Regions from separate parts of the Streptomyces sp. NPDC096136 genome, predicted to be linked through region 2. Evidence: riboswitches for the same ligand, from Rfam matches in the RefSeq annotation. Region 2 holds a riboswitch; the other holds the start of a gene.

Region 1 (7,925 bases), on a different contig from region 2:
CCCTCGGTGCCGGCCCCATCACGCCGACCGAGAAGCAGTACGACCCGGCCGGTGCCGATGTCGCGGCCGGTGGCGAGCTGTTCCGCAACAACTGCGCGCAGTGCCACAACTTCACCGGTGAGGGCGGCGCGCTGACGAACGGCAAGTACGCCCCGAACCTCGAGGGCGTGGAGCCGAAGCACATCTACGAGGCCATGCTCACCGGCCCGCAGAACATGCCCTCCTTCCCCGACAGCACGATGCCGGAGAAGCAGAAGAAGGACATCATCGCGTACCTCCAGACCGTGAACGGCGAGAAGTCGGTCAGCCCTGGCGGCCTGAAGCTCGGCGGCCTCGGCCCCGTCTCCGAGGGTCTGTTCGGCTGGATCTTCGGTCTGGGTGCGCTGATCGCTGTCGCCGTCTGGGTCGCGGCCCACACCGCTAAGGCCAAGAAGTCATGAGTAGCCAAGACATTCCCGAAGACAAGCACCTGCCCACCGAGCAGGGCGACGCGCACCACGGTGCCGTAGCGGTCGCGGACGACCCGTTCGCCGACCCCGGCCTCCCGGTCCACAAGCCGCGCATCCAGGACATCGACGAGCGGGCCGCCCGGCGGTCCGAGCGCACGGTGGCGATGCTGTTCACGCTGTCGATGCTGGCCACCATCGGCTTCATCGCCTCGTACGTGTCCATCCCGGTCGACAAGATCGTCTACATCTTCCCCATCGGGAAGGTGAGCGGGCTGAACTTCGCCCTGGGCCTGACCCTGGGCACGGCCCTGTTCTGCATCGGCGCGGGCGCGGTCCACTGGGCCCGCACCCTGATGTCCGACGTCGAGGTCGCCGACGACCGCCACGAGATCGCGGCGCCGGCCGACGTCAAGGCGAAGGTCATGCAGGACTTCGCCGACGGTGCGAACGAGTCCGGCATCGCGCGCCGTCCGCTCATCCGCAACACCATGCTCGGCGCGCTGGCCCTGGTGCCGCTCTCCGGCGTGATGCTGCTGCGCGACCTGGGCCCGCTGCCCGAGAAGAAGCTGCGCAAGACCGTCTGGGCCAAGGGCAAGCTGATCATCAACCAGAACACCATGGAGCCGCTGCGCCCCGAGGACGTCCTGGTCGGCTCCCTCACCTTCGCCATGCCGGAGGGCCTGGAGGAGGAGCAGCACGACTTCCAGGTCCAGATCGCCAAGGCCGCCCTGATGCTCGTCCGGATCAAGCCGGAGGACATCAAGGACAAGCAGGAGCTGGAGTGGTCCCACGAGGGCATCGTGGCCTACTCGAAGATCTGCACCCACGTCGGCTGCCCGATCAGCCTGTACGAGCAGCAGACGCACCACGTGCTCTGCCCGTGCCACCAGTCCACCTTCGACCTCTCCGACGGCGCCCGTGTCATCTTCGGCCCGGCCGGTCACGCGCTTCCGCAGCTGCGGATCGGCGTGAATGACGAAGGCTTCCTCGAAGCGCTCGGCGACTTCGAAGAGCCCGTCGGTCCTGCATTCTGGGAGCGCGGATGAGCACTGCCACCACCACCGAGCGCAAAGCGCCGCGCGGCGAGCGCGTAGCCGACTGGGCGGACGGCCGCCTGGGCATCTACAGCCTCGCCAAGGCGAACATGCGCAAGATCTTCCCGGACCACTGGTCCTTCATGCTGGGTGAGATCTGCCTCTACAGCTTCGTCATCATCATCCTCACGGGTGTGTACCTGACGCTGTTCTTCCACCCGAGCATGAACGAGGTCGTGTACCACGGCTCGTACGTGCCGATGCAGGGCGTCCAGATGTCCGAGGCCTTCGCCTCGACGCTGGACATCAGCTTCGACGTCCGCGGCGGTCTGCTCATCCGGCAGATCCACCACTGGTCCGCGCTGATCTTCGTCGCCGGCATGGTCGTGCACATGATGCGCGTCTTCTTCACCGGCGCGTTCCGCAAGCCGCGCGAGATCAACTGGATCTTCGGCTTCCTGCTGCTGGTCCTCGGCATGTTCACCGGCTTCACCGGTTACTCCCTGCCGGACGACCTGCTCTCGGGCACCGGTGTCCGCTTCATGGAGGGCGCGATCCTGTCCGTGCCGATCGTCGGCACGTACCTGTCGTTCTTCCTCTTCGGCGGCGAGTTCCCCGGCGGCGACTTCGTCGCGCGGTTCTACTCGATCCACATCCTGCTGCTGCCCGGCATCATGATGGGCCTGCTGGTGGCCCACCTGATCCTGGTCTTCTACCACAAGCACACCCAGTTCGCGGGTCCCGGCAAGACGAACAACAACGTCGTCGGCATGCCGCTGCTGCCGGTCTACATGGCCAAGGCCGGAGGCTTCTTCTTCCTGGTCTTCGGTGTCATCGCGGCCATCGCGGCCCTCGCCTCGATCAACCCGATCTGGGCGCTCGGCCCGTACCGCCCGGACCACGTGTCCACCGGTGCGCAGCCCGACTGGTACATGGGTATGCCGGAAGGCCTGATCCGTGCCATGCCCGGCTGGGAGATCAACCTGTGGGGCCACACGCTCGTCCTGGGCGTGTTCATCCCGCTGCTGCTCTTCCCGCTGGTCCTCGGCGCGATCGCCGTCTGGCCGTTCATCGAGTCCTGGATCACCGGCGACAAGCGCGAGCACCACATCCTGGACCGCCCGCGCAACGTCCCGACCCGTACGGCCTTCGGTGTCGCCTGGATCGCGGAGTACATCGTGCTCCTCATCGGCGGCGGCAACGACATGTTCGCCCAGTACTTCCACCTGTCGATCAACTCGATCACCTGGTTCGTCCGGATCGGCTTCTTCGTCGTCCCGGTCCTGGCCTTCATCGCCACCAAGCGGATCTGCCTCGGCCTCCAGCGCCGGGACCACGACAAGGTGCTGCACGGTCGCGAGACCGGCATCATCAAGCGCCTGCCGCACGGTGAGTTCATCGAGGTCCACGAGCCGCTCCCGCAGGGCAAGCTGCACACGCTCACCTCGCACGAGCAGTACAAGCCGATCGAGCTCGGCCCGACGGTCGACGAGAACGGTGTCGAGCGCAAGGTGACCCGCACCGAGAAGCTGCGCGCGAAGCTCAGCAAGGGCCTCTACGCGGAGGGCAACCAGATCTCGAAGCCCACCGCCGAGGAGTACAAGGAGATCCAGTCCGGCCACGGCCACCACTGATCTCCGGCACGACCGCTTGAGGGACCGGCCCCCGGGCCGATCCTGGTGTCGCCACGGCAGGAGCCCCCGTCCAGTGTCTGGACGGGGGCTCTTTGCCGTCTCCGGGGCTGGATAGGCTGAGATCCTTCCCATCCGACGTGCGATCCCCGACGAGCAGCAGGAGCTGACCATGAACGTTGCGACCCCGGCAGGCGGCGACAGCGTGGCGGCCCGCAGCTGGCCGGGCATCCTGGAGGCGCTGCTCTGCGGCCGCGACCTCGCCACCGACGACACCGCCTGGGCGATGGAGCGGATCATGCGCGGCGAGGCCACCGACGCGCAGATCGCGGGCTTCGCGGTGGCCCTGCGGGCCAAGGGCGAGACCGTGCAGGAGTACACGGGGCTGGTCCGCACGATGTACGCCCACGCCAACCTGATCGAGGTGCCCGGGCGGACCGTCGACATCGTCGGCACCGGCGGCGACGGCGCCAAGACCGTCAACATCTCGACCATGTCCGCCATCGTGGCGGCCGGCGCGGGCGCGAAGGTGGTCAAGCACGGCAACCGGGCCGCGTCCTCCGCCAGCGGCTCCTCCGACGTGCTGGAGAAGCTCGGCGTCAACCTGCGCCTGACCCCGGAGCGGGTGGCGCAGGTCGCCGAGGAGGCCGGCATCACCTTCTGCGCCGCGGTGGTCTTCCACCCCGCCCTGCGGTACGCGGCCTCCGCCCGCCGCGACCTCGGGGTGCGCACGGCGTTCAACGGCCTCGGCCCGCTCACCAACCCCGCCCGGGTCACGGCGCAGGCCGTGGGCGTCGCCGACCCCCGGCTGGCCCCGATCATGGCGGGCGTGCTCGCCGAGCGGAACACCTCGGCCCTCGTCTTCCGCGGCGACGACGGCCTGGACGAGCTGACCACCACCGGGACCTCCCGGGTGTGGTGGGTCCGCGAGGGCCGGATCACCGAGCACGCCTTCGACCCGCGCGACGTGGGCATCGCGACCATCGACATCTCCGCCCTGCGCGGCGGCGACCCGTCGTACAACGCCGACGTGGCCCGCCGCCTGCTGGCGGGGGAGACCGGCCCGGTGCGCGACGCCGTCCTGCTGAACTCGGCGTCGGCCCTGGTGGCCGTGGACCCGGGTACGGGCTCGCTGGAGGAGCAGCTGTCGGCGGGCATCGCCCGCGCGGCCGAGTCCATCGACTCGGGCGCCGCCCGGGCCGCCCTGGAGCGGTGGGTGGCGGCCAGCAACGCCTGACCCGGCCGGGTGCTTCCGGCCACGACCCCGGTCCACATCGTGGACCGGGGTCTTGCGTTCGGGGGTCCCTGTGGCAGGATGCTCCCCAAGGTCACGAGTGACAGCGTCAAGGCCCCGGCTCGCTGTCCGGCAACCCTCCTTCCGTGGCGGGGTGCCCCGGGTGATGACCAGGTCGTAGGCAGCGAGGTCTACGGCAAGCGCGGATCCCTCGACACCAGGGGTCCTGGTCTCTCGAGGAGCGTTTTCCGTGAGCAAGCGAATGCGATAGGGCGACTCCGCCCCTTCTTCATCCCTCGGACCAGGGTCCCTTCCGCGTACCCCCGACCGGTCCGAGGTCCTTCCCGTACCCCCTACGGCCGCTGCCGCCACCGCGCGCCGCCGTACCCGCGTACGGGCACACCGAAGCCATTCAGCCCTGCCTGCCGGGAGATACCGCCATGTCCGCGTCCCTGAACACCGCCACCGCCGCCGCCGTTGCCGCCGCCACCGCCGAGGGCCCCGCCTGTGCCGAGCCGCTGCCCGTGCTCGGCCGGGACGTCACCGTCCCGCTCGTCACCGGCGGCGAGGTCACCTACGCGGCCCTGGACTACGCGGCGAGCGCCCCCGCGCTCCAGCGGGTCTGGGACGACGTCGCCGCGTACGCCCCCTACTACGGCAGCGTCCACCGCGGCGCGGGGTACCTCTCGCAGCTGTCCACCGACCTCTTCGAGCAGAGCCGGGCCACCGTCGCCGCGTTCCTCGACTGCCGCCCCGCCGACCAGGTGGTCTTCACCCGGTCCACCACCGACTCCCTGAACCTGCTGGCCGCCGTCCTCCCGGCCGACTGCCAGGTCTTCGTCTTCGAGACCGAGCACCACGCCTCGCTGCTGCCCTGGTGCGACGCGCAGGTCACCTACCTCGACGCCCCGCGCACCCCGGGCGAGGCCGTCGCGACCCTGGAGCGGGCGCTCGCCGACCGCGACCCCTACGGCCCGGCGCTGGTCTGCGTGACCGGTGCGTCCAACGTCACCGGCGAGCTGTGGCCGGTCAGGGAGCTGGCCGCCGCCGCGCACGCCCACGGCGCGCGGATCGTGCTGGACGCCGCCCAGCTGGCGCCCCACCACCCGGTCTCGGTGCGGGAGCTGGACGTGGACTGGGTGGCCTTCTCCGGGCACAAGCTGTACGCGCCCTTCGGCTCGGGCGTCCTCGCGGGCCGCGCGGACTGGCTCCGGGAGGCCGAGCCGTACCTGGCCGGCGGCGGCGCCTCCCGTACGGTGGCCCGCCGCGAGGACGGCGGCGTCGACGTCGAGTGGCACACCACCGCCGCCCGGCACGAGGCCGGCTCCCCGAACGTGATCGGCGTCTACTCCATCGCCTCCGCCTGCCGCGCGCTGGAGGAGGCCGGGTTCGAGGACCTCGTCGCCCGTGAGCGGCACCTCATCGCGAAGGTCCGCGAGGGGCTGGCCGGGGTCCCGGCGGTGCGGGTGCTGTCCCTGTTCGGGGACGACGCCCCGCGCGTCGGCGTCATCTCGTTCGTGGTCGACGGCTGGAACAGCTCGCACTTCGCGGCGGCGCTGTCCGCGGAGTACGGGATCGGGGTCCGGGACGGGCTGTTCTGCGCCCACCCGCTGGTGCGGACGCTGCTGGGCGGCGAGCCGCAGGAGCCGGGCGAGTGCGGGGCGCCGGAGGCGGCGCCGGGCGAGCGTTCGCTGAACGCGATCCGGGTGAGCTTCGGCGCGGGGACCCCGGACGAGCACGTCGACCGCTTCGTGCGGGCGGTCAAGGAGCTGGTGACCTCCGGCGCGAAGTGGCAGTACCGCACGGAGGACGGCCGCTGCGTTCCCGCCGTGTAGGCGGGGCGACGGCCGCCCGCGGGGCTGACGGGCAGCCCCGCCGGTGCTACGCGTCGAGCCCGATGGCGAAGGCGGCTTCCAGGTCGTGCTGGGAGTACGTGCGGAACGCGACGTGGGTGTCGGTGGCCTCGACGCCGGGGATCTTGGAGATCCGGCCGGGGATGATGTCCGCCAGGTTCTCGTGGCGGGCCACGCGGACCAGCGCGATCAGGTCGTACGTACCGGTGACGGAGTAGACCTCGCTGACGCTGTCCAGCTGGGCGATGGACTCGGCGATCTCGGGGATCCGGTCCACGCTGGTCTTGATGAGCACGATCGCGGTGATCACGGTTGGCTGTCTCCCTCGCCGGCAGTCACTGGTCGCCTCACTCTAGTCGTACGGCGATATCGCGCCCACGCGTAGCAGAACCCCACGGAGAAGCCCACCACGTGGGCGAGGTAGGCCACTCCCGGCCCGCTCCCCGCCCGGTGCGCGGCCAGCCACTGGAGCCCGAACCAGAACATCAGCACGATCCACGCCGGGAACCGCAGCGGCAGGAACAGCAGGAACGGGAACAGGCTCGTCACCCGGGCCCGGGGGAACAGGCACAGGAACGCGCCGAGCGCCGCCGAGATCGCGCCGGACGCCCCGACCAGGGTCTGGTCGGAGGAGGCGTTGGCCGCCGCGTAGACCGCCAGGGCCACGTAGCCGGTGCAGAGGTAGAAGACGAGGAAGGCCGGCCGGCCCATCCGCTCCTCCGTCATGGCGCCGAAGACGTAGAGGAAGAGCATGTTCCCGAGCAGGTGCAGCCAGCTGCCGTGGACGAAGAGCGCCGTCAGCGGGGTCAGCAGGGGGCGGACCGCCCCCGAGAAGAGTTCGTCCGGGACCACGCCCCAGTGCCGGAAGTAGGCCGTCCCCGTCGCCATCAGCCGGTCACCGGTCCCGAAGGACGGGTTCAGGCCCGAGGCCGGGCTCGTCAGGAACGCCGCGCAGCAGCCGGCGATCAGCGCGTACGTGACCACGGGGCCCCGGGCGGCCTCGCGCACGGCCCGCCACTTTACGATCATGGGAAAGAGCATGACGCAGGTGGACCCCCCTGAGGGTGGTGCCAGGCCGTAGGGTTACGTGCTGCGGTCCTGCGACCGCCGCGGAAGGCTTTAATTGAACGAGCTACGAAGGAGAGAGCGGCCCGATGACGACGGTTCCCCTGCCGACCGACACCACCCGGTGGCGCTGCACCCTGTGCGGCAACCTCACGCGGTTCGATGTCACCCGATCGTCGAAGGTGGTGGAGTACGTCCACCTCGACCTCGCCGGGGAGCCCAAGGTCGAGGAGCGCGAGGTGGTCAGTGAGACCATCGAGTCGGTCCGCTGCCGCTGGTGCAACGCGGTGGACCAGATCGAGCTCGTCGACAGGCCGGGCACCGACTCCTGACGGAGCCGGGCCCGCAGGAGATCACGGTAGGGGTGACGGATTGTGGAGCCAGCAAGCGGTGCCGGGCCGGCCGACGCGGCCCGCGACGCCGCGGAGGTCCTCGACCGCCCGCTGCCGGAAGGCGTGCGGCGCCGGGTCGTCTCGCTCGTCTCGGACGCCTTCGGCGGCCTGACGGTCGCCGACCTCCCGGCGCAGCTGCGCCAGTACGCCCGGTTCACCCCGACCCGGCGCGCCAAGTTCGCGGGCAACGCGATGGCCGCCGCCGTGGAGAGCGACGGGGTCTTCCGCAGCCGGGTCGCGGAGAAGGTGCGCGAGGCGCAGCCGGAA
Region 2 (7,925 bases):
CCGTGGCGGCGTTCAGACCGTGGCCGACGGCCAGGTTGCGCACCTTCTCCACGACGACGCCGCCCTCGAGACCACCGTTGACGGCGATCTGCTTCAGCGGGGCCTCCAGCGCGAGCTTCACGGCGTTGGCGCCGGTCGCCTCGTCACCCGAGAGCTCCAGCTTCTCGAAGACCGAGGAGGCCTGGAGCAGGGCCACGCCACCGCCGGCGACGATGCCCTCTTCGACGGCCGCCTTGGCGTTGCGGACGGCGTCCTCGATGCGGTGCTTGCGCTCCTTGAGCTCGACCTCGGTCGCGGCACCGGCCTTGATGACGGCCACGCCGCCGGCCAGCTTCGCGAGGCGCTCCTGGAGCTTCTCGCGGTCGTAGTCCGAGTCGGAGTTCTCGATCTCGGCGCGGATCTGGTTGACGCGGCCCTGGACCTGGTCGCTGTCACCGGCACCGTCGACGATGGTGGTCTCGTCCTTGGTGATGACGACCTTGCGGGCGCGGCCGAGCAGGTCGAGACCGGCGTTCTCCAGCTTGAGGCCGACCTCCTCGGAGATGACGGTGCCGCCCGTGAGGATGGCGATGTCGCCGAGCATGGCCTTGCGGCGGTCGCCGAAGCCCGGGGCCTTGACGGCGACGGACTTGAAGGTGCCGCGGATCTTGTTGACGACCAGGGTCGACAGGGCCTCGCCCTCGACGTCCTCGGCGATGATCAGCAGCGGCTTGCCGGACTGCATGACCTTCTCCAGGAGCGGCAGCAGGTCCTTGACCGAGCCGATCTTGGAGTTGACGATCAGGATGTACGGGTCGTCGAGCGACGCCTCCATACGCTCCATGTCGGTGGCGAAGTACGCCGAGATGTAGCCCTTGTCGAAGCGCATGCCCTCGGTGAGCTCCAGCTCCAGACCGAAGGTCTGGGACTCCTCGACGGTGATGACGCCTTCCTTGCCGACCTTGTCCATGGCCTCGGCGATGAGCTCGCCGATCTGGGTGTCGGCGGCCGAGATGGAGGCCGTGGAAGCGATCTGCTCCTTGGTCTCGACATCCTTGGCCTGGGCGAGCAGGGCGGCGGAGACGGCCTCGACGGCCTTCTCGATACCACGCTTGAGGGCCATCGGGTTGGCACCGGCGGCCACGTTGCGCAGACCCTCGCGGACGAGCGCCTGGGCGAGGACGGTGGCGGTGGTCGTACCGTCGCCGGCGACGTCGTCCGTCTTCTTGGCGACTTCCTTGACCAGCTCGGCGCCGATCTTCTCGTACGGGTCCTCGAGCTCGATCTCCTTGGCGATGGAGACGCCGTCGTTGGTGATCGTGGGCGCACCCCACTTCTTCTCAAGGACGACGTTGCGACCCTTGGGGCCAAGGGTGACCTTGACGGCATCGGCGAGCTGGTTCATGCCACGCTCGAGACCGCGCCGGGCCTCCTCGTTGAACGAAATGATCTTGGCCATCTGAAGTGGTCCTCCAGGACTGGGGTTCCCCCCACGCCGCCAGGCGTCAGGGGAGGGTGGATTGCTCCGGACCGCGCCCGCGCCCGCGACGGACGGCCTGCCGACCCGGCGGTTCCTTCCCGCCGGACCCTGCGGGCCTCACCGGCCCGGTCCTCGTCTTGTAGCACTCTCACCCGGAGAGTGCTAACGCCAATGATTAGCACTCGGCCCCCACGAGTGCAAGCGGCTTCGAGCCATGCCGTCCCGGGGCGCCCGTACCGGGACATACGTGAGGGGCCCGCATCCCGTCCGGGATGGGGCCCCTCACGTGTTGGTGCGTGCGTCGGTGGCCGATCGCGCTTCGACTCAGCCGGCCGCGAGCTTGACCATGTCCGCCTGCGGACCCTTCTGGCCCTGCGAGATCTCGAACTCGACCCGCTGACCCTCTTCAAGGGTGCGGTACCCGTCCATCTGGATGGCGCTGTAGTGGACGAACACATCCGCACCACCGTCGACCGCGATGAAGCCGTAGCCCTTCTCCGCGTTGAACCACTTGACGGTGCCCTGAGCCATGCCTAACTCCCCTATTACTGGCCCTTGCGCAGGTCCGCACTTCGCGGACCCGGGTCAGAACTTGCGCCGGAACGCCTCGACCGGGGCTGAATGTATCTGCACCGCTGCTGTCTGCAACAGGTCATTCCGACGAGAAATCTGGACACGCACAAAAGGGGAAATGGGCTGAAAAGTTGGCCTATTCCTGGGCAAGTCGGGCCAGACAACCCGCACCAATGCCCCAAAAGCCACACGCATGTTGACTCAATGTCAACCCTCTCGCAGCCCGTTCATATGCGGCGGGCAAGAACAGCGGAGGGGACTTCCCCAACTCTACCGCGCCCAATCAAGCAGAATTGCCCCCTCCGCTTTTAGCGGAGGGGGCAATTCAGATTCCCGGGGTCAGCAGCCGCCCGCCACGGCGGGGATGATCGAGACGCCGGCGCCGTCCGGCGTCGCCGCCTGCAGGCCGCCCTCGAAGCGCACGTCGTCGTCGTTGACGTAGACGTTCACGAAGCGGCGCAGCTTGCCCTGGTCGTCCAGGACGCGCGCGGCGATGCCCGGGTGGTTCGCCTCAAGCGAGTCGATGACCTCGGCGAGGGTCGCCCCCTCGGCCGGGACCTCGGCGGCGCCGCCGGTGTAGGTGCGCAGGATGGTGGGGATGCGGACGTTGACGCTCATGGCGCTACCGCCTTTCCGTGGAGTGCTGGGGAAGGGTCAGGCCAGGCCGGCGGCGCGGAACGCGTCCAGGCTCGGGCGGATGGTGGCGGTCTGGCCGGAGCCGGCCACCGCCTCCAGGGTCTTGAGGCCGTCACCGGTGTTCAGGACCACGGTGGTCAGCGAGGGGTCGAGCTGCCCGTTCTCGATCAGCTTCTTCGTCACGCCGACGGTCACGCCGCCGGCGGTCTCGGCGAAGATGCCCTCGGTCTGCGCCAGGATCCTGATGGCCTCGACGACCTGCTCGTCGGTGACGTCCTCGACGAAGCCGCCGGTGCGGCGCGCGATGTCGAGCACGTACGGGCCGTCCGCCGGGTTGCCGATGGCCAGGGACTTGGCGATCGTGTTCGGCTTCTGCGGGCGGACCACGTCGTGGCCGGCCTTGAAGGCGGTCGACACCGGGGAGCAGCCCTCGGCCTGGGCGCCGAAGATCTTGTAGGGCTTGTCCTCGACCAGACCGAGCTTGATCAGCTCCTGCAGACCCTTGTCGATCTTGGTGAGCTGCGAGCCGGAGGCGATCGGGATGACGATCTGGTCGGGCAGCCGCCAGCCGAGCTGCTCGCAGATCTCGTACGCCAGGGTCTTGGAGCCCTCGCCGTAGTAGGGGCGCAGGTTGACGTTGACGAAGCCCCAGCCCTCGCCCAGCGGGTCGCCGATGAGCTCGGAGCAGAAGCGGTTGACGTCGTCGTAGTTGCCCTCGATGCCGACCAGGTCGCCGCCGTAGACACCGGCCATGACGACCTTGCCCTGCTCCAGGTCGTGCGGGATGAACACGCAGGAGCGGAAGCCGGCGCGGGCGGCCGCGGCGCCGACGGCGCCGGCCAGGTTGCCGGTGGAGGAGCAGGAGAGGGTGGTGTAGCCGAAGGCGCGGGCGGCCTCGACGGCGATCGCCACGACGCGGTCCTTGAAGGAGTGCGTCGGGTTGCCGGAGTCGTCCTTGACGTACAGCTTGCCGGTGACGCCCAGCTCCTTGGCCAGGTTCGCCGCGTCCACCAGCTTGGTGAAACCGGGGTTCAGGCTGGGCTTGGACGCCACGTCCGCGGGGACGGGCAGCAGCGGCGCGTAGCGCCAGATGTTGTTCGGGCCGGCCTCGATCGCCGCGCGAAGGGCCTCCGGGTCACCGGCCGGCAGCTCGTAGGCGACCTCCAGCGGACCGAAACACTCGACGCAGGCGAAGATGGGGCCGAGCTCGAAGCGGTTACCGCACTCACGACAGGAAAGGCCGGTGGCGGGGCCGAGATCGACGGATCCGGGAGTGGCGGAAGTGGCGACAGTCTGTGCAGCCATGATGGCGAGGCCCTTTCTCCTCATCTTCCCCATGGCGCACTTCGCCATGAGACGGAATTGGCACCTTCCCTAGCCGGGGCCCCGCGCGAGCGAGAACCGACTGGAGGGTTGCCGGGGCTTCAACGGGCCGTGTCCCTCTGCCCCTCTGGATGAGCGGTATGGCACCGGCACACGCGCTCGATGGCGCGCCGGTGCGTTTGTCCGCGAGGACCCCCGGCATGCGGTGGACCTTCGCGTTGTTCAAGACTGTAACCGAAGGGACAGCCGCTTGAGACGGCTGTCCGAACCGCGAGATGGATCACAATTCGGCCCAAATCCGCCGGGTGTGACGCCGCCGCCGAGTGACCAGGGAGTACTGAGGGTGCTGGATGAGGTGGAGCGCTGGCTGGCCGACCGCTCCTGGTCCGCCGCCGACCGACCGCTCGACCAGCTGCTGGAGCGGAAACGGGCGGCCGGGACCACGGTGAGCGTGGTGCTGCCGGCACTCGACGAGGAGGCCACGGTCGGGGAGATCGTCGAGGTGATCCGGCGCGACCTGATCGAGGGCCTGCCGTTCCCCCTGGTGGACGAGCTGGTCGTCGTCGACTCCGGGTCGGGCGACCGTACGGCCGAGGTCGCCGCGAAGGCCGGCGCCCGCGTGGTGCACCGGGACGGGATCCTCCCCCGCATCCCCGCCGTGCGCGGCAAGGGCGAGGTGCTCTGGCGCTCCCTGCTCGCCACCACCGGGGACGTCGTCTGCTTCGTCGACGCCGACCTGCGGGACTTCTCGTCCGCCTTCGTCTCCGGCATCGTCGGCCCGCTGCTGACCGACCCGCAGGTGCAGTTCGTCAAGGCGATGTACGACCGCCCGCTGGGGGACGCCCCCGGCCAGGGCGGACGCGTCACGGAACTGGTGGCCCGCCCCCTCCTCAACCTCCACTGGCCGCAGCTGGCCGGCTTCGTCCAGCCCCTCGGCGGCGAGTACGCCGTACGCCGCTCCCTGCTGGAGCGCCTGCCGTTCCCCGTCGGCTACGGGGTCGAGCTCGGCCTGCTGGTCGACGCCCTGCACACCGTCGGGCTGGACGCGCTGGCCCAGGTCGACGTCGGCGTCCGGCTGCACCGGCACCAGAGCGGGCAGGCACTGGGCCGGATGGCCGCCGCGATCTACCGCACCGCACAGCTGCGGCTCTCGCGCGCCCACCTCGTACGGCCGGAGCTCACCCAGTTCGAGAGGGGGCCGGACGGGTTCGTTCCGCACACCTACCCCGTGGACACCGAGGAGCGGCCGCCGATGCTGGAGATCGAGGAGTACGCGGTCCGGCGCGTGGCGTGAGGCGGAAAGCGGGTCCCCCGTGACCGGTACGTGACGAACCGGTCATTTCCCGGACGTTTGAGCGAGGAGACCCCGGGCTAGGTTCGCGGCATGGCTTCTCAGGTACTCGTCGCCGCCAACCGCGGCCCGCTCTCGTACGCCCTCGCCGCCGACGGCACGCTCAGCGCCCGGCGCGGCGGGGGCGGTCTGGTCTCCGGCCTGTCCGCGGCCCTCGCGGCGCAGCCCGGGGCCCTGTGGATCTGCGCGCCCCTCTCCGACGCCGACCGCGAGGCCGTCCGGCGCGGGGTGTCCGAGCCCGGCGTGCGGATGCTGGACATCGATCCCGCGGTCTACCACGACGCGTACAACGGCATCGCGAACTCGGTGCTCTGGTTCACCCACCACCACCTCTACGACGTCCCGCGCGAACCCGTCTTCGACGCCGAGTTCCGGCGCCGCTGGGACGCGTACACCGCCTACAACCAGGCCTTCGCCGAAGCGCTCGCGCAGGAGGCGGCGGAGGGCGCCCGCGTCCTGGTCCAGGACTACCACCTGGCCCTGGTCCCGGGGGCCCTGCGGGAGCTGCGCCCGGACCTGCGGATCGCGCACTTCACGCACACGCCCTGGGCCTCGGCCGACTTCCTGCACATGCTCCCGGACGACATCCGCAGCCGGCTGGTGTGGGGGATGCTCGGCGCGGACCAGCTGGGCTTCCACACCGCGGCCTGGGCCGCCGCCTTCATCAGCGGCGCCACCTTCGACGACGTCCACGGCGTCGCGGACGGGTTCGTCCCCCGGGAGGACCACCCGGGCGGGGTGCACCACCGCAGGCTGGCGGAGGACGGCCGGTACGGGGAGACCCGCTTCACCGGCGTGGGCCAGTACCCCCTGGGCGTGGACGGGGACGACCTGCGGGCGCTCGCCCACCGCCCGGAGGTCGACGCGAAGCTGGCCGCGCTCCGCGCCGAGGTCGGCGACCGGCGGACCATCGTCCGCGTGGACCGCACGGAACTGTCCAAGAACATCCTGCGCGGCCTGCTCGCCTACCGGGAACTGCTGACCGCCCACCCCGAGTGGCGGGGCCGGGTGGTCCAGCTGGCCTCGGCCTACCCCTCCCGCCAGGACCTGGAGGTCTACCGCAGCTACACGGCCGCCGTCGCGGACCTGGCGGCGGAGATCAACGCGGAGTTCGGGACGGCGGACTGGGAGCCGGTGCTGGTGTCGGTGCAGGACGACTTCGACCGGTCGCTGGCGGCGTACCGGATGGCGGACGTGGCCCTGATCAACCCGGTGCGCGACGGCATGAACCTGGTCGCGAAGGAGATCCCGGTGGTCTCGGAGGCGGGGTGCGTGCTGGTCCTGTCGACGGGGGCGGGGGCGTACGAGGAGCTCCACCAGGACGCGCTGACGGTGAACCCGTACGACGTCACGGCCACGGCCGAAGCCCTGCACGCGGCCCTCTCGATGCCGCAGGAGGAACGCACGGCCCGCACGAAGCGCCTCGCGGCGGCCGCCACGGCCCTCCCCCCGGCGGCCTGGTTCACGGCGCAGCTGGAGGCCCTGGGCGACTGAGGCCGGGCGGGCCGGCCTCAGTCGCCCTCCAGGGGGCGCCGGCCGGCCCGCACCGCGAGCCCCGTACCGCCTACTCCCGCAGCTCGGCCGCCAGCCGGGACAGGAACGCCGCCACCGCGGCCGGGCCCGGGAGGACCAGGTCGGCCCGGGCCGCGAGTTCGGGGACCTCCGCCGAGCCGCTGCACACCAGGAGGCCCGGGAGGCCCTCCGCCCGGCGCTTCTCGACCGCCGCGTACGCCGCGAGGTCGCCCAGGTCGTCCCCCGCGTACAGCACCGGTCCCGCGTCGCGCTCGCGCAGGAACTCCGTCAGGGCGACGCCCTTGTCCATCCCCGGCGGCCGCAGTTCCAGGACGGCCCGGCCCGGCTCGACGATCAGCCCGTGGCGGGCGGCGAGCTCCGCGAGGGGTTTCCGCAGCGCCTCGAACGCGGCCTCGGGGTCCTCCGCCCGCCGGGTGTGGACGGCCAGCGCCTGGCCCTTCTCCTCGATCCAGGTCCCGCGCCACGCCCCGATCGCGTCGAGGAAGCCGGGCAGCTCGGCCCGTACGGCCGCCACCCCGGGGTGTTCGGCGGGGGCGTGCACGACGCCCGTGACGGCGTCCCAGCGTTCGGCCCCGTAGTGGCCGAGGACCACCAGGTGCTCCAGCCCCGGCACGCCGGCGAAGCCGCCGTAGCGGACGGCGACCCCGGCGGGGCGGCCGGTGACCACGGCGACGGCCGCCACCTCGGGGGCCAGCGCGGAGATCGCGGGCACGGCGTCCGGGTGGGCGCGGGCCTGGTCGGGGTCGGGGACGATGTCGGCGAGGGTGCCGTCGAAGTCGAGGGCGACCACGGCTCTGCGGGGTGCGCGGAGGAGGGCCTCGAGTCCCTCGCGTCCGGCGGCGGTGACGGGCACGGGCATCGGCGGGTCGTGCGGATGGCTCCCCATGCGGACGACCCTACCGGCGCGGCCGGGACCCCGCCCAGACCCTCCGGGAACGATCCGGTGCGGACCCGTGGCCCGGTCCTACCGCCGGGCCCGCTGGGCCTCGCGGATGCGGCGGAGCCGGTTGACGGTGCCGGGGGCGTGGGCGAGGGCCCGGGGGTCGTCCA

Evidence for each region. A riboswitch is a leader RNA that binds a small molecule or an ion and turns the genes downstream of it on or off. The one in region 2 is predicted to bind S-adenosylmethionine.
Region 1: another riboswitch for S-adenosylmethionine. It lies ahead of ACIRBY_RS10145 (aminotransferase class V-fold PLP-dependent enzyme); the one in region 2 lies ahead of thrC (threonine synthase).

The regions. Positions count from the first base shown of each region.
Region 1 is NZ_JBIWFZ010000004.1:205,419-213,343, forward strand. Features, by position in the region: gene ACIRBY_RS10125 (c-type cytochrome) at 1-440, shown strand, start outside; gene ACIRBY_RS10130 (Rieske 2Fe-2S domain-containing protein) at 437-1,495, shown strand; gene ACIRBY_RS10135 (cytochrome bc complex cytochrome b subunit) at 1,492-3,117, shown strand; gene trpD (anthranilate phosphoribosyltransferase) at 3,287-4,351, shown strand; SAM riboswitch class IV at 4,441-4,557, shown strand; gene ACIRBY_RS10145 (aminotransferase class V-fold PLP-dependent enzyme) at 4,789-6,183, shown strand; gene ACIRBY_RS10150 (Lrp/AsnC family transcriptional regulator) at 6,230-6,511, opposite strand; gene ACIRBY_RS10155 (rhomboid family intramembrane serine protease) at 6,508-7,242, opposite strand; gene ACIRBY_RS10160 (hypothetical protein) at 7,356-7,598, shown strand; gene ACIRBY_RS10165 (NYN domain-containing protein) at 7,638-7,925, shown strand, end outside.
Region 2 is NZ_JBIWFZ010000010.1:103,144-111,068, reverse strand. Features, by position in the region: gene groL (chaperonin GroEL) at 1-1,438, opposite strand, end outside; gene ACIRBY_RS21790 (cold-shock protein) at 1,784-1,990, opposite strand; gene ACIRBY_RS21785 (MoaD/ThiS family protein) at 2,372-2,650, opposite strand; gene thrC (threonine synthase) at 2,687-3,997, opposite strand; SAM riboswitch class I at 3,991-4,129, opposite strand; gene ACIRBY_RS21775 (glucosyl-3-phosphoglycerate synthase) at 4,335-5,285, shown strand; gene ACIRBY_RS21770 (trehalose-6-phosphate synthase) at 5,376-6,836, shown strand; gene otsB (trehalose-phosphatase) at 6,907-7,761, opposite strand; gene ACIRBY_RS21760 (DUF3263 domain-containing protein) at 7,840-7,925, opposite strand, start outside.